Regions from separate parts of the Bacillus mexicanus genome, predicted to be linked through region 1. Evidence: predicted binding sites of a transcription regulator. Region 1 holds the regulator's gene; each other region holds the start of a gene.

Region 1 (3,447 bases):
GTACGAGAAAACGAATTTCTTTTTTGCAGGACTGCTCAGCTCGATTATTTTCGGAATTGTGCATGCTGATTTGAAGCACCTTCTTCTCTATACAGCAATGGGGTTTACCTTCGCTTTCTTGTATGCAAGAACAAAACGGATTTGGGTGCCGATTTTCGCCCATGTGATGATGAATACATTTGTCGTCATCACACAGCTTGAGCCTGTTCAAAAGTATCTTGAACAGCAGACCGCACAAATGCAATTGATTATTGGAGGATTATTTTTATGAGAAACCCGGTCGTTTGGGGAATGATCTATTTTGCCGTAGGGTGCATCTTTACTTATCTTGCCGCAAGCTCGCCAGGCAGCATGTGGTCATTTTACTCCATCCTTCTGATGGTATTCGCCGCTTACAACATCAGCATTTCTTTTAAGATGTTCGCTTTTTCATTTAAACTCAAAAAGAACCAGAAATAAAGAAAATCCATTTCTCACATGAGAAATGGATTTTTTATGATTGTCCAGAAGATACGTCCTGGTCGGCAGCAGTGCTTTTCTGTGCTTTTCGATAGGCGATCTTCGATATAAAAATGCTGATTTCATATAAAATCAAGAGCGGAACAGTGACCATCATATGAGACAAAAGCTCAGGAGGCGTAATCAGGGCAGCAATCACCAGCAGCGCAAAGTACGCGTACTTTCTGATTTTCGCTAAGAGCATCGGTGTCACAATGCCAAGCCTAGTCAAAAACATGAGGATAACCGGCATTTGGAACAGCAGTCCAAACGGGATCGTCAGCTGCAAAAGAAAATGAAAATATTCATTAATTCCAATCACCTGATTGACATTCAAGTCTTCAGAGATTCGCTTCATAAAATCAACAACAAAAGGAAATAAAATATAATAAGAAAAGGATAGTCCCGCTAAAAACAGCAATATAGAGATCGGAATGTAGCCGAGTGTTATTTTGCGCTCTTTCTCATAGAGGCCTGGGCTCACAAAAGCCCAAAGCTGGTAAAGAATAATCGGTGAAGTCAGGACAAACCCAATGATAAACGCGAATTGCATAAACACCACAAGCGGGTCTGTCAGATTAAACGCGTTAAGCGTAAGCTCCTTCGCTTCATCCGTTTTTTGCAGATAAACAATAATCGGCTTCGCTGCAAAAAATCCTGCGATAAAGAAAACGACAAATGCCAGCGCCACAACCAGCAGCCGTTTTCGAAGCTCAGCAATATGCTCCAGAAGCGACATTTGATTCACTTTCATACGTGTCATCCTACCTTACAGTTCTTCTTTCTTTTTTTCCTCTTCATCACTCGTTAACCCTTTCGTCGCATTTTTGAATTCACGAAGTGTGTCTCCCGCTGCTTTCCCCAATTCAGGCAGCTTTTTGGGACCGAAGATGATCAGAGCAACGATTGCGATAACAGCAAAGCTTCCAGGACCGATCGGCATATGTGGGCTCCTCCTTCCCTTTTACTAGATTTCCTCTAAAACTGAATAATGCTTCAAGAAATAAACCAGTGACTGAAGCTCTACAGCTAAATCTATATGATGAATTCGAATGTGTTCCGGCACATTCAAACGGGCCGGCGTAAAATTAAGGATGCCTTTGACTCCTAATGCGACCAATCTGTCTGTAATCGATTGAGCGGCAATGGCTGGCACTGTAAGAATGGCGACTGATTCATCTTTTACGTGTTGTTCAAGGTCATTTAGGTTAAAGACAGGCACACCGCCTACCTCACGTCCTATTTTGCTCTCATTGATATCAAAAGCCATAGAAATTTTTGTGTTATTATTTTTTGTGAAATTATAGTGAAGAAATGCCGTGCCCAGATTCCCGACACCAATCAAAATGACGTTTGTCATCTCATCCTGATCAAGTGTTTTTCGGAAAAAAGACAGCAAATAATCCACATTATATCCATATCCTTTTTTGCCAAGAGCTCCAAAATAGGAAAAATCCCTGCGAATCGTAGCAGAATCAACCTTTACGGCATCACTCAGCTCAGCGGATGATACACGCTGTTTTCCTGACGCATGCAGATTCTTTAAAAAGCGATAGTAAAGCGGCAGCCGTTTTGCCGTCGCCTGCGGAATTTTTGATTGATCCTTATTCATTTTTGGTCCCCCACATTATACTCGGATAGTTCTCTTTTAAAGTCACCGTTTTTCCCGCCAGTCTTCTCCAGCAAGAAAGTAGGACCGATGACCATGCCTTTATCAAGGGCCTTGCACATATCGTAAACAGTAAGAGCACACACCGATGCAGAAGTGAGCGCTTCCATTTCCACACCTGTACTCCCTTTTGTTTTGACTTGTGCCTTTATATGAAGTATAACTCCAGTTTCATTTATTTTCCAGTCAAATGATATATCTACTCCGCTCAGTGAAAGCGGATGGCACATCGGAATGATATTGGACGTTTGCTTTGCGGCCATTATACCTGCCACCTGTGCGACAGCCAGTACATCTCCTTTGCCGATATCGTGACTTTTTATTTTCTCGTACACTTCATTCTTCATATGTACGCTTGAAACAGCCGCCGCAGTACGGACAGTCGAAGATTTTTCGCTGATGTCCACCATCTGGGCTCTGCCCTGTTCATTAAAATGAGAAAATCCATTCATATTCAAACTCTCCTTAAAAAGATCATACACTATTTCCTTCTCTAAGCCTTTTCGTACAATGTATTGTTTGCTGACTTCTGATTCATAAGCTACACTTAACTTATTATAGCAGAGGTGAAATAATATGATGATCTTACAAGTTAATCAGCTGTCCAAATCATTTGGTGCTGATACTATTTTAAACAATATAAAGCTGGAAGTCAGAAATCGTGATCGCATCGCCATTGTAGGAAGAAATGGCGCGGGGAAATCCACCCTCCTTAAAATTATCGCAGGTCAGCTTTCATATGAAAAGGGCGAAATTATTAAACCGAAAGATATGACAATGGGATACCTTGCCCAACATACGGGCTTGGATTCTAAGCTTACCATAAAAGAAGAACTGTTGACCGTTTTTGACCACTTAAAAGCAATGGAAAAGGAAATGCGTGTTATAGAAGAAAAAATGGCAGCAGCTGCTCCAGATGAATTGGAAAGCATCATGAAAACCTATGACCGGCTTCAGCAGGAATTCAAAGATCAAGGCGGCTATCAATATGAAGCGGATGTCAGATCAGTACTGCACGGTCTCGGCTTCAGCCATTTTGACGATTCAACACAGGTGCAAAGCCTGAGCGGAGGCCAGAAAACAAGGCTTGCTCTTGGTAAACTTCTGTTAACACAGCCTGATTTGCTCATTCTTGATGAGCCGACAAACCACCTTGATATTAATACGTTAACCTGGCTTGAGCATTATTTGCAAGGCTATTCAGGCGCCATTCTCATCGTTTCGCATGACCGCTACTTTTTAGACAAAGTGGTCAACCAAGTCTACGAGGTTTCAAGAGC
Region 2 (3,447 bases), on a different contig from region 1:
CATCATATCAAATTGGCAACCGATACTTAGGCACTGAACAAGAATTTAAAGACATGTGTGCCGCTGCTGAAAAATATGGCGTAAAGGTCATTGTTGACGCAGTCATCAATCATACCACCAGTGACCATGCCGCGATTTCCAATGAGATTAAGAGTATTCCAAACTGGACTCATGGTAACACACAAATTAAAAATTGGTCTGACCGATGGGATGTTACACAGAATTCACTGCTTGGGCTGTATGATTGGAATACTCAGAATAAAGAGGTGCAAACCTATCTGAAACGTTTCTTAGAAAGGGCATTAAATGACGGAGCAGATGGATTTCGCTATGATGCCGCAAAGCATATTGAGCTTCCGGATGATGGTGATTACGGCAGCCAATTTTGGCCGAATATCATAAATACATCTGCCAAGTTTCAATATGGAGAAATCCTGCAAGATAGTGCCTCCAGAGATAAAGCATATGCGAAATATATGCATGTGACAGCATCTAACTACGGACATTCCATAAGGTCTGCTTTAAAGAATCGTAATCTGAGCGTATCGAATATTTCCCCTTATGCATCTGACGTGGCTGCGGACAAGTTAGTGACATGGGTGGAATCACATGATACGTATGCCAACGATGAAGAAGAGTCTACATGGATGAGTGATGATGATATTCGCTTAGGCTGGGCAGTGATTGCTTCCCGCTCAGGCAGTACGCCTCTTTTCTTTTCCAGGCCTGAGGGCGGCGGAAATGGCGTGAGATTCCCGGGGAAAACTCAAATAGGCGATCGCGGCAGTGCTTTATTTGAAGATCAGGCTATTACTGCGGTCAATATATTTCACAACGTGATGGCCGGACAGCCTGAAGAGCTCTCAAATCCGAATGGAAACACTCAAATCTTTATGAATCAGCGCGGCTCACAAGGTGTTGTATTGGCCAATGCAGGTTCATCTTCTGTCAGCATCAATACCTCAACGAAATTACCTGACGGCAAGTATGCTAATAAAGCTGGGAACGGTTCATTTCAGGTAACGGACGGTAAACTGACAGGCACGATGAATGAAAGGTCTGTGGCTGTTTTATATCCTGACGATATTGAAAGTGCGCCCCACGTCTCTCTTGAGAATCACAAAACAGGGGTGACACATGTTTTCAATGATCAGCTTACGATTACCCTGCGTGCAAATGCGAATACAACAAAAGCCGTTTATCAAATGAATAATGGGAAAGAGACTGCATTTAAGGATGGAGACCAATTAACGATCGGAGAAGGAGATCCATTTGGCAAAACTTACACTATCACGTTAAAAGGAACGAACAGTGAGGGTGTAACGAAGACCCAAAAATACAGCTTTGCCAAAAGAGACCCGTCTGCAGACCAAGCCATTGGTTATCAAAATCCAAATCATTGGAGCCATGTCAATGCTTATATCTATAAACAGGATGGAGGCCGGACAATAGAATTGACCGGATCTTGGCCGGGCAAGGCAATGACTAAAAATACAGACGGCGTTTACAAGCTGGCATTGCCTGCGGATACGGATACTGACAATGCCAAAGTGATTTTTAACAATGGCAGCGTCCAAGTGCCCGGCCTAAACCAGCCTGGGTTTGATTATGTGCAAAGTGGTTTATATAACGATTCTGGTCTAACTGGTTCTCTTCCTCATTGAGAGCAAGCCATCAGAGGAAACATCCCATAGAAACCATCATAGAGGGTGGTTTCTTTTTTGTTCATAAATTGGACAAAACTTTTCACTTGCAAAAGTTTGTGAAGTATTGCACAATATAAATGTGAAATACTTCACAATCTAAACGCATCAAAGAAGAACAACTTTGGAAGGATGATTAGTGATGAACAAACATGTAAATAAAGTAGCTTTAATCGGAGCAGGTTTTGTTGGAAGCAGTTATGCATTTGCGTTAATTAACCAAGCGATCACAGATGAACTTGTGGTCATTGATTTAAATAAAGAAAAAGCAATAGGCGATGTGATGGATTTAAACCACGGAAAGGCGTTTGCGCCGCAGCCGGTCAAAACATCTTACGGAACATATGAAGACTGCAAGGACGCTGACATTGTCTGCATCTGTGCCGGAGCAAACCAAAAACCTGGTGAGACACGTCTTGAATTAGTAGAAAAGAACTTAAAGATTTTCAAAGGCATCGTCGGTGAAGTCATGGCGAGCGGGTTTGACGGTATTTTCTTAGTTGCGACAAATCCGGTTGATATTCTGACTTACGCGACATGGGAATTCAGCGGCCTGCCAAAAGAGCGGGTCATCGGAAGCGGCACAACATTAGATTCTGCGAGATTCCGTTACATGCTGAGCGAATATTTTGGCGTAGCGCCTCAAAATGTGCACGCTCATATTATCGGAGAGCACGGCGACACAGAACTTCCTGTCTGGAGCCACGCGAATGTCGGCGGTGTGCCGGTCAGTGAACTCGTTGAGAAAAACGAAGCGTACAAACAAGAGGAACTTGACCAGATCGTAGATGACGTAAAAAATGCAGCTTACCATATCATTGAGAAAAAAGGCGCGACTTATTACGGTGTTGCGATGAGCCTTGCCCGTATTACAAAAGCCATTCTCCATGATGAGAGCAGCATTTTAACAGTCAGCACATATTTAGAAGGACAATACGGCGCAGAAGACGTGTACATCGGCGTTCCGGCTGTCGTGAACCGCGGAGGTATTGCAGGCATTGCTGAGCTGAACTTAAATGAGAAAGAAAAAGAACAGTTCCTTCACAGCGCAGACGTCCTTAAAAACATTTTAAAACCTCATTTTGCAGAACTTCAGGTTAACTAATCGCAACTATAGAGCAAAGGGCTGATTGTCAATGTGGGAGCAGTTGTATAATCCGTTTGGAAATGAATATGTGAGCGCACTTGTGGCGCTCACTCCAATTCTTTTTTTTCTCTTGGCTTTAACTGTTTTAAAAATGAAAGGCATTCTTGCAGCATTTCTTACGCTAGCCGTCAGTTTCTTCGTCTCCGTTTTGGCATTTCAAATGCCGGTTGAAAAAGCGATTTCTTCTGTTCTGTTAGGAATCGGGAGCGGGCTGTGGCCGATTGGCTACATCGTTTTGATGGCGGTGTGGCTGTATAAAATCGCAGTGAAAACCGGGAAGTTTACCATTATTCGTTCAAGCATTGCCGGCATTTCGCCTGACCAACGATTACAGCTATTATTAATTGGTTTTTGTTTTAACGCATTTTTGGAAGGTGCGGCCGGTTTTGGTGTTCCGATTGCGATAAGTGCGGCACTGCTGGTCGAGCTTGGTTTTAAGCCGTTAAAAGCGGCGGCGCTCTGTTTGATTGCGAACGCGGCCTCTGGAGCCTTTGGAGCGATTGGTATTCCTGTAATTACAGGAGCGCAGATCGGTGATTTATCAGCACTTGAACTGTCACGTACATTGATGTGGACACTGCCGATGATCTCATTTTT
Region 3 (3,447 bases), on a different contig from region 1:
CCTTTAATATGTGTCAAATATCGTACATTACTTGCTTCTTTCATCAAGGAAGCAGGAAGACCTTTAAGCGGTGTAGAATTAGCACCAATAATAGCAACCGCGTCTTTGCGTCCAAGGCTTGCAAGTGTACCAGAGTTTACTGGTTTGAATGTTTCAAGTGTTTTGCCTTCTAAGTAAGCGAATAGGTTGTAACCGATCAGCTCACCCATTTGCCATGCGATTTGTGCAGTTGGCGGGTATGGACGGCCGTCCGCACCAAAGTAAACTGCGCTGTCTCCGGCAACGAATACATCTTCATGAGATGTAGATTGCAAGAAGTCGTTTACTGTCGCACGCCCGCGGTTCACTTCAAGACCTGATTCACCAACTAATGGGTTACCTTGTACGCCGCCAGTCCAAACAAATGTGTTGGCAATCACTTTAGATCCGTCTTTCAGATCAATCACGTTTCCATCTACATTTGTAACAGGAAGGCCTGTTAAGAACTCAACACCGCGTTTTTCAAGGCTTGCAGTCGCGCGTTCGATAAGATCATCCGGAAGAACAGGAAGAATTTTCGGACCTGCTTCAACCAGTTTCAATTTAATTTCTTTATGGTCTACGCCATATTTTTTCGCAAGGTTCGGCATGATGTCAGCAAGCTCACCGACAAGCTCAACACCTGTTAAGCCGCCTCCGCCGATAAGGATTGTTGCATCAGCTTCATTTTTCGTTTGAGAGTACTCGCGCACACGATCTTCAACATGTTGGAAGACTTTGTTCGCATCGGCAGCAGATTTCAATACCATGCTGTTTTCTTCAAGGCCTGGGATGCCGAAGTATGCTGTTACAGAACCAAGACCTACAACAAGCGCATCATAAGTTAATGTAGAACCGTCAGCAAGCGCAACTTCTTTTTTATCAACAGAGAAAGAGCCTACTTCCGCGATTTTAAGATCAATGTCTTTGTCTTTGAAAAGTTTTTCTAATGGCATTGCAACCGCTTTTTCAGACACGTTGCCTGCTGCAAGACGGTGTAATTCTGTAATAATTTGGTGAGTTGGGTATTTGTTTACCACTGTCACGCGTGCTTGTTCTTTTGTATAGTGTTTGCGAACTGTTAGAGCAGAAAGAACTCCGCCATAACCAGCGCCTAAAATGACAATATGTTTTGACATCGTATATCCTCCGTCCTTTATATCAATTTGAATCTAAGATTATTTTTGGTTTTCGCGTTCGTTCATAACTTCAAGGTAGCTGTTAGCAAAACGGAACAGCTTTTGAGCTTGAGGATCTTTCAGCATGCGCAACAGGCCGAAAAGACCAATCGTTTCGCTGCTGGCATCCGCACGATCTTTCGCCTCGATTGCAGTTGCAGCTACTTCTTTCGCTGTTTCTTTTACTGGCTCAAGCATTTCAGTGATCGCACCGACAGTGTCGCTTTTTAACACTTCGTCAGTTGCTACAGACTGAGCGAAATCATAAGACTTCGTTAAAATATTCACTAACTCAGTCAGCTTTGGAAGTTGGTCAACTAAAACAGTCAGTGACTCTTGAACTTCTGGCTTTAGCAGCTGATCTACAAGATCTTGCTGGCTTTGGCTGACAGACGCATTTTTTTGATCGATTGTTTCTGGCATATCCAATTCTCCTTTACTATAAGCAGTTTGCAGATTTTTTTGGAAAGGGTAGTGCCTCTCCCTGGTCTCACGCTTGAAAGCATAAGAATAAGGATTGTGAATTCATGCACAATCATTTACAAAAATAAGTGTTTACTACCCAGTTTTTCATCTTGCCATATTCAGTATTATTTTTATCTCAAAAATAAACTTTTGAATAAGTCAAAAATCCTTTACTCTCTCTGAAAATAGCAAACACAAAAAACTCCAATTCGATTACCTTCTATATGATAACACTTTTTGAACAAAATTTGAACGCGAATTGCTTCGATTATGAAATTAATTTATATGGAGCCCATGTCATAACATTTCTTCAACACTAGTTATTGACAATCCAGCAATATTACCCCCTTCTTTTTGCCCATATTTCCAATAGAGGCTCTCTTCTTCCTGTAATCGGATCTTTCATTGGTAATGACACCTGCCTGATCTGTTTCACCGCTTCCTCCCGTTCATCTGAATCTCCTTTTTTCACATCATAATGAGCGCCTTCCGGATAGGCGCCAATGACCGTAAAATCGTCTCTTGCGCTTATCTTTTTATGACCAACTCCTGCTGGTATCACGACTGCGTCGCCGGATTTGAGAGAAATAGCGGCTCCTTTTTCTCCCCCAAACTGAATGACAGCTTCTCCCTGCACTGCAATCAAAACTTCATGCGTATTGCTGTGATAATGATGATATGGGAAAACACTCCCTGACCAGCTGTTTGACCAGCCGTGCCGATTGATGATCTGCTCTGCCTGGCGGGTATCCTTGAGTGCGTCTTGATATACAATGAGCGGATAATGAGGGTGATTCGGAATCCTTCCGTCATCCTGAAAAAAGTACGTTTGCGTCTCTATTCCCATCAAAACCACCTCCCTATTTTTGTCTTCCACACATAGCAGTTCGCAAAACATGCTGTTTTTCTCACGATTCCATTGATCTGCCTGCTATCGAATAGTATAGTATGAAAAAATAATGCCAGAATGAGGGATATCATGAAAGCCATTGTGGTCGGAATATTGCTTCGCTCTTTTTTGCTGTAACTTTTATTTTAAACAGAGCGATGGAGTTGTCCGGAGGCAGCTGGCTTTGGAGCTCGTCGCTGCGCTTTATTTTTATGGTGCCGTTTTTATGTTTGATTGTCATCATGAGAGGGACATTCGCTCCTCTCTTACAGGAGATGCGGAAAAAGCCGTTATTTTGGATCAAATGGAGTTTTGCCGGATTCGTGCTTTTTTATGCGCCGATCACATTTGCGGCTGGATACGGTCCAGGTTGGCTTGTAGCTGGAACTTGGCAGATTACCATTGTAGCTGGTGTGCTCTTGTCTCCTTTGTTCTATATAAAAAAAGACATGTCAGACGGTCCCCAGCTTGTTCGGGAAAAGATTCCCCTTGTTTCACTTGGCACGTCCGTCGTCATTCTGATCGGAGCGGCATTAATAGCTTCAGCATGCTGAAGCTCTTTCTGGGAAGATGCTGCTCTTCAGTGTGCTGCCGGTTGTTATTGCGGCTTTTGCCTATCCGCTAGGGAACCGGAGAATGCTTAAAGAATACGGCGGCCGGCTTGATACATTTCAGCGCGTGCTCGGAATGACCTTGGCAAGTCTTCCGTTCTGGCTGCTATTTGCGGCTTACGGCTTGTGGTCAGACGGTCTCCCGACAGCAGAACAAATCGTTCAATCCTTTATCGTTGCCGTCAGCTCAGGCATCATTGCGACTGTTTTATTTTTCTGGGCTACTGATATGGTAAGGGATAACCCGCAAAAGCTCGCATGTGAGTGAGACTGTTCAAGAATGGAT
Region 4 (3,447 bases), on a different contig from region 1:
CGTACCAACAAAGAAACAAAGTTTTTAAAATAATCTTCTGCATCTTCAAGACTTACACTATCAAAAAGTTCATTCACTGATTGCTCTACATAAATAGCCGCCTCTTTGCCAAAAATCATTTTAGACAATACGAAGCGAGTAAACGTTAACACATCAGATTGTGTGGTTACGTCAGGAAGCATATTCCATAGTATTCGCATAGCAGCGTTAGCAGTTTCTGGTGGTAGATCAGGAGTAAGCATCATCCCTCTGTATATGTACCCCATAGCTACCTCTTTAGTTAATTTTTTTCCATAAATAACAGCTCCTTTTTCTTTTTTTAATTCCATATGAAGTACAACCATTACATCAGTAAAAAGCAAGCTTTTTTTTTATTTTTTTGGCCAAATGTTTTGTACCAACTAAAGTAGGCGATTCTTTTAGAAAAAAATATTTTTTCGCCAACAAAAACGTTTTTTGAATAAAATGATTGAAAAATAATAAACGAAAAGGGATGAAGGTAATGTTGTCATTGGTTACGATTGAAAAAGAAAACGTGAAAGAAAAACTTTATGAACTATTCTATTTTGATAATGATATTATTGGTGAAACGGGTGAAAAATTTGTTGATAACAAAGCCAAAGAATTGGGACTTAATTCTACGCTAGATTTGTTTATATATGAAGCTGAATCTCAAACTTCTGATTACAAAGAATTAGCTAGAATGGTTGTCGATAAATTTACTAAATATCCTGAAACCAAAGAGTTTTATAAAGAAGTGACTGCTAAATTTGAAAATGTAGCAGACAAAATGGTAGTAGCTTTATCAGCGCTATGAGTAAATCTATAAAGGTTTGGCACATTTGTGTTAAACCTTTTTTATTTTTATTGAAATTTATTTTGGAAAACGTTGAAAAATCGAAATGTAAAATAATAAAATATAATTGTTGATTATGAGGGTGGCCTCGTAATTGACGAGGTCCCCAAGAAAATCAGAAGGGGATAATTGAATGACAATAATTGCAGAGAATGAAATTGAATTTAAAAATTTCTTAAATGATGGTTATGAAACAGGAGTCTTCAAACTCAAGCTTAAAAAACTTGGTGAAAATCGAGAGAAGAAGAAAGTTAGTATGCTTGTCTATAAAAGAAAAACTAAAAATAATGTTTTCACTCTTTATAAAAAAAGTGATAATAATCATAAAAGTGAATTTGCAGTGTACAAAAAGGAAAATAATACACTGTTCACCGAAGATGCTAACCAATTCATTAGTTTTCGAATTAACTTCTCAGAGAAAAATGAAACTTCTCATAAAACCATTATTCATTCTCCGAAAAAGGAACAACATATTGTCTCTAGAAAACAACCGGTTGCTGTTAAGCCTGTGAAGAATGAAGTATCTAAGAATCCAGAGTGTACAGTTCAACCATCGAATCAGATGCTAGATCGAATTAAAGAAGTATTGTCTAATGAATTAAAGAATGCAAAAAAAGTTTGGGCCATTTTAAATAATGGTGAAGAGTTGCAATTAGATAATAATGTCTTTGAAGAATCTAAAGTTACATACTTGGGTAATACCAAAAACTATGTGAAGTTGCTTGATATCCAACAACTTAAGTTTAGAAAAAAACTATATCTCTGATTCGAAAAAGCGCAACCTTTATAGGTTGTGTTTTTTTAGTTTTTGAAGGGAAGTTTCGAAAAAGAAACAATAGAATATGTAGATACGAAAAATTTTTTAATAATTTATGTGAAACTATTCACAAATTATGAGGAGTGAAAATTTTGATCAAAAGTAGAAAAACAGTCATTATAGGGACAGGATTTGTTGGATCTAGCGCGGCATATAGCATTGTAAATAAAGAAATTTGTGATGAATTGGTGTTAATTGACGTAAATGCGGAAAAGGCGAAAGGAGAAGCATTGGACTTGTCCCATTGTGCAGATTTTTTGAATTCTCGAGTCAAGATTAAAGCTGGAGAATATGAAGATTGTAAGGATGCAGATATAGTAGTCATCACAGCTGGTGCAGCGCAAAAACCCGGACAAACGAGATTAGACTTATTGGAATCGAATATGATTATTATGAAAGTCATTGTATCAAATATTATGAATAGTGGTTTCGATGGTTTGTTATTGGTTGCTTCTAATCCGGCAGATGTAATTTCTTATATTGTGTGGAAGTTATCCGGATTGCCGAAAAATCGGGTTATTGGTACTGGAACATCATTGGATTCATCTAGACTTAAAGTCAATTTGAGTGACATTTTCAACGTAGATCCTAGAAGTATAAATGGGTTTACGTTAGGAGAACACGGAGATTCACAATTTGTCCCTTGGTCTTCAATCACAATAGGAACAAAGTCTATTTTAGAAATAATGAAAGAGGATCAACAAAGCTTTAAGGGAGTAAATCTCGATGACATTGAAAACCAGGTTCGAAAAGCTGCGTATGAAATCATTGAGAAAAAGGGGTCTACTTATTATGGGATTGGTGCAGCAATAGCAGGGGTTGTTCGTTCTATATTTAACGATGAACATAGCGTAAGAACTGTGTCAACACTGTTGCAGGGGGAATACGGCCACCAAGATATCTTCACAAGTGTTCCAGCCGTGCTTACAAGCGAGGGAGTAAAGGAGATTATTCAATTAAATCTTAACGATGAAGAGAAAGAAAAATTCTCTCATAGCTGTAAGGTGTTGAAACAAAATTTGAATTCTCTGAAATTAAGTTCCTAAAAAACATTGTAGTTAAGCCAAACGATTCTCACAACAACTCAAATCTCTTCTAGATGATCTTAGCCATTTTCTTTGCCACTTAATAAGGATTCTCGTATTCCCGGCGTCTTTGTTTATCTAAAACCGTGTATAAAGGAATTTCAATATATTGCTGAATTTTAGCTGTATCAAAAAACATTCCTAAAAGCCGCTCAGTTTATTTCAACGCGGTTTTTTTTGTTTATTTTATCTAAACGTAATATTATCGTATAAGATGAAAATATAAAGGATACATAAAAATAATATAAGAAAATGGAGTGTTTAAAATGAGATTTTCTGCTGAACAATTACAAAGATTTGCTGAACAAAACAAAGATAGCGAATTGATTTCGGGTTTAATCGGAGATATTAATGAGCTTGTTTTAGCTTTAAAGTATTCGCATCGATTTGCTAAACGTGATAGCTCATACGATAAACCATTTGTTGAAGAGGTTTTAGCAAACTACCCTGCAAATTATCCTCGCAATATTTCAGCAGACAAATAAGCATTATTCGATCCATTCCTTAAAGAATTTTCTAATTCTAAAAAAATTTAAAACAAAGGATGATGTTGTGATGAATGATATTTTTGGAGAAGTAATATATAGTTATACAAGATCTCAAGCGATTGAAGATGGTGTTCTTATCGATATAACTAAAACGGCGGAAGAAAGAGGCTTGAAATTACCTACTGCCGTTACATCTGCTGT

The links. The regulator Rex, encoded in region 1, represses fermentation and respiration genes when NADH is low (regulators of the CRP and FNR family bind a similar motif). The targets are predictions, from matches to a motif close to TTGTGAAATATTTCACAA.
Region 2: AAGG74_RS19980 (L-lactate dehydrogenase) is a predicted target of Rex. The motif match lies at 1,784-1,801, and genes of this name have one in related genera.
Region 3: AAGG74_RS07565 (helical membrane plugin domain-containing protein) is a predicted target of Rex. The motif match lies at 1,714-1,731, and genes of this name have one in related genera.
Region 4: AAGG74_RS17890 (L-lactate dehydrogenase) is a predicted target of Rex. The motif match lies at 1,729-1,746, and genes of this name have one in related genera.

The regions. Positions count from the first base shown of each region.
Region 1 is NZ_JBCEYV010000005.1:5,621-9,067, reverse strand. Features, by position in the region: gene AAGG74_RS21425 (CPBP family intramembrane glutamic endopeptidase) at 1-271, shown strand, start outside; gene AAGG74_RS21420 (YdiK family protein) at 268-459, shown strand; gene tatC (twin-arginine translocase subunit TatC) at 494-1,261, opposite strand; gene tatAY (sec-independent protein translocase protein TatAY) at 1,268-1,441, opposite strand; gene AAGG74_RS21405 (redox-sensing transcriptional repressor Rex) at 1,466-2,110, opposite strand; gene moaC (cyclic pyranopterin monophosphate synthase MoaC) at 2,107-2,619, opposite strand; gene AAGG74_RS21395 (ABC-F family ATP-binding cassette domain-containing protein) at 2,744-3,447, shown strand, end outside.
Region 2 is NZ_JBCEYV010000004.1:123,884-127,330, forward strand. Features, by position in the region: gene amyE (alpha-amylase) at 1-1,664, shown strand, start outside; gene AAGG74_RS19980 (L-lactate dehydrogenase) at 1,843-2,808, shown strand; gene AAGG74_RS19985 (L-lactate permease) at 2,840-3,447, shown strand, end outside.
Region 3 is NZ_JBCEYV010000001.1:1,419,161-1,422,607, forward strand. Features, by position in the region: gene AAGG74_RS07560 (NAD(P)/FAD-dependent oxidoreductase) at 1-1,157, opposite strand, end outside; gene AAGG74_RS07565 (helical membrane plugin domain-containing protein) at 1,197-1,619, opposite strand; gene AAGG74_RS07570 (cupin domain-containing protein) at 2,002-2,508, opposite strand; partial or broken gene AAGG74_RS07575 (DMT family transporter) at 2,641-3,420, shown strand.
Region 4 is NZ_JBCEYV010000003.1:520,360-523,806, reverse strand. Features, by position in the region: gene AAGG74_RS17905 (hypothetical protein) at 1-329, opposite strand, end outside; gene AAGG74_RS17900 (hypothetical protein) at 503-817, shown strand; gene AAGG74_RS17895 (hypothetical protein) at 990-1,622, shown strand; gene AAGG74_RS17890 (L-lactate dehydrogenase) at 1,766-2,719, shown strand; gene AAGG74_RS17885 (hypothetical protein) at 3,025-3,243, shown strand; gene AAGG74_RS17880 (DUF6573 family protein) at 3,314-3,447, shown strand, end outside.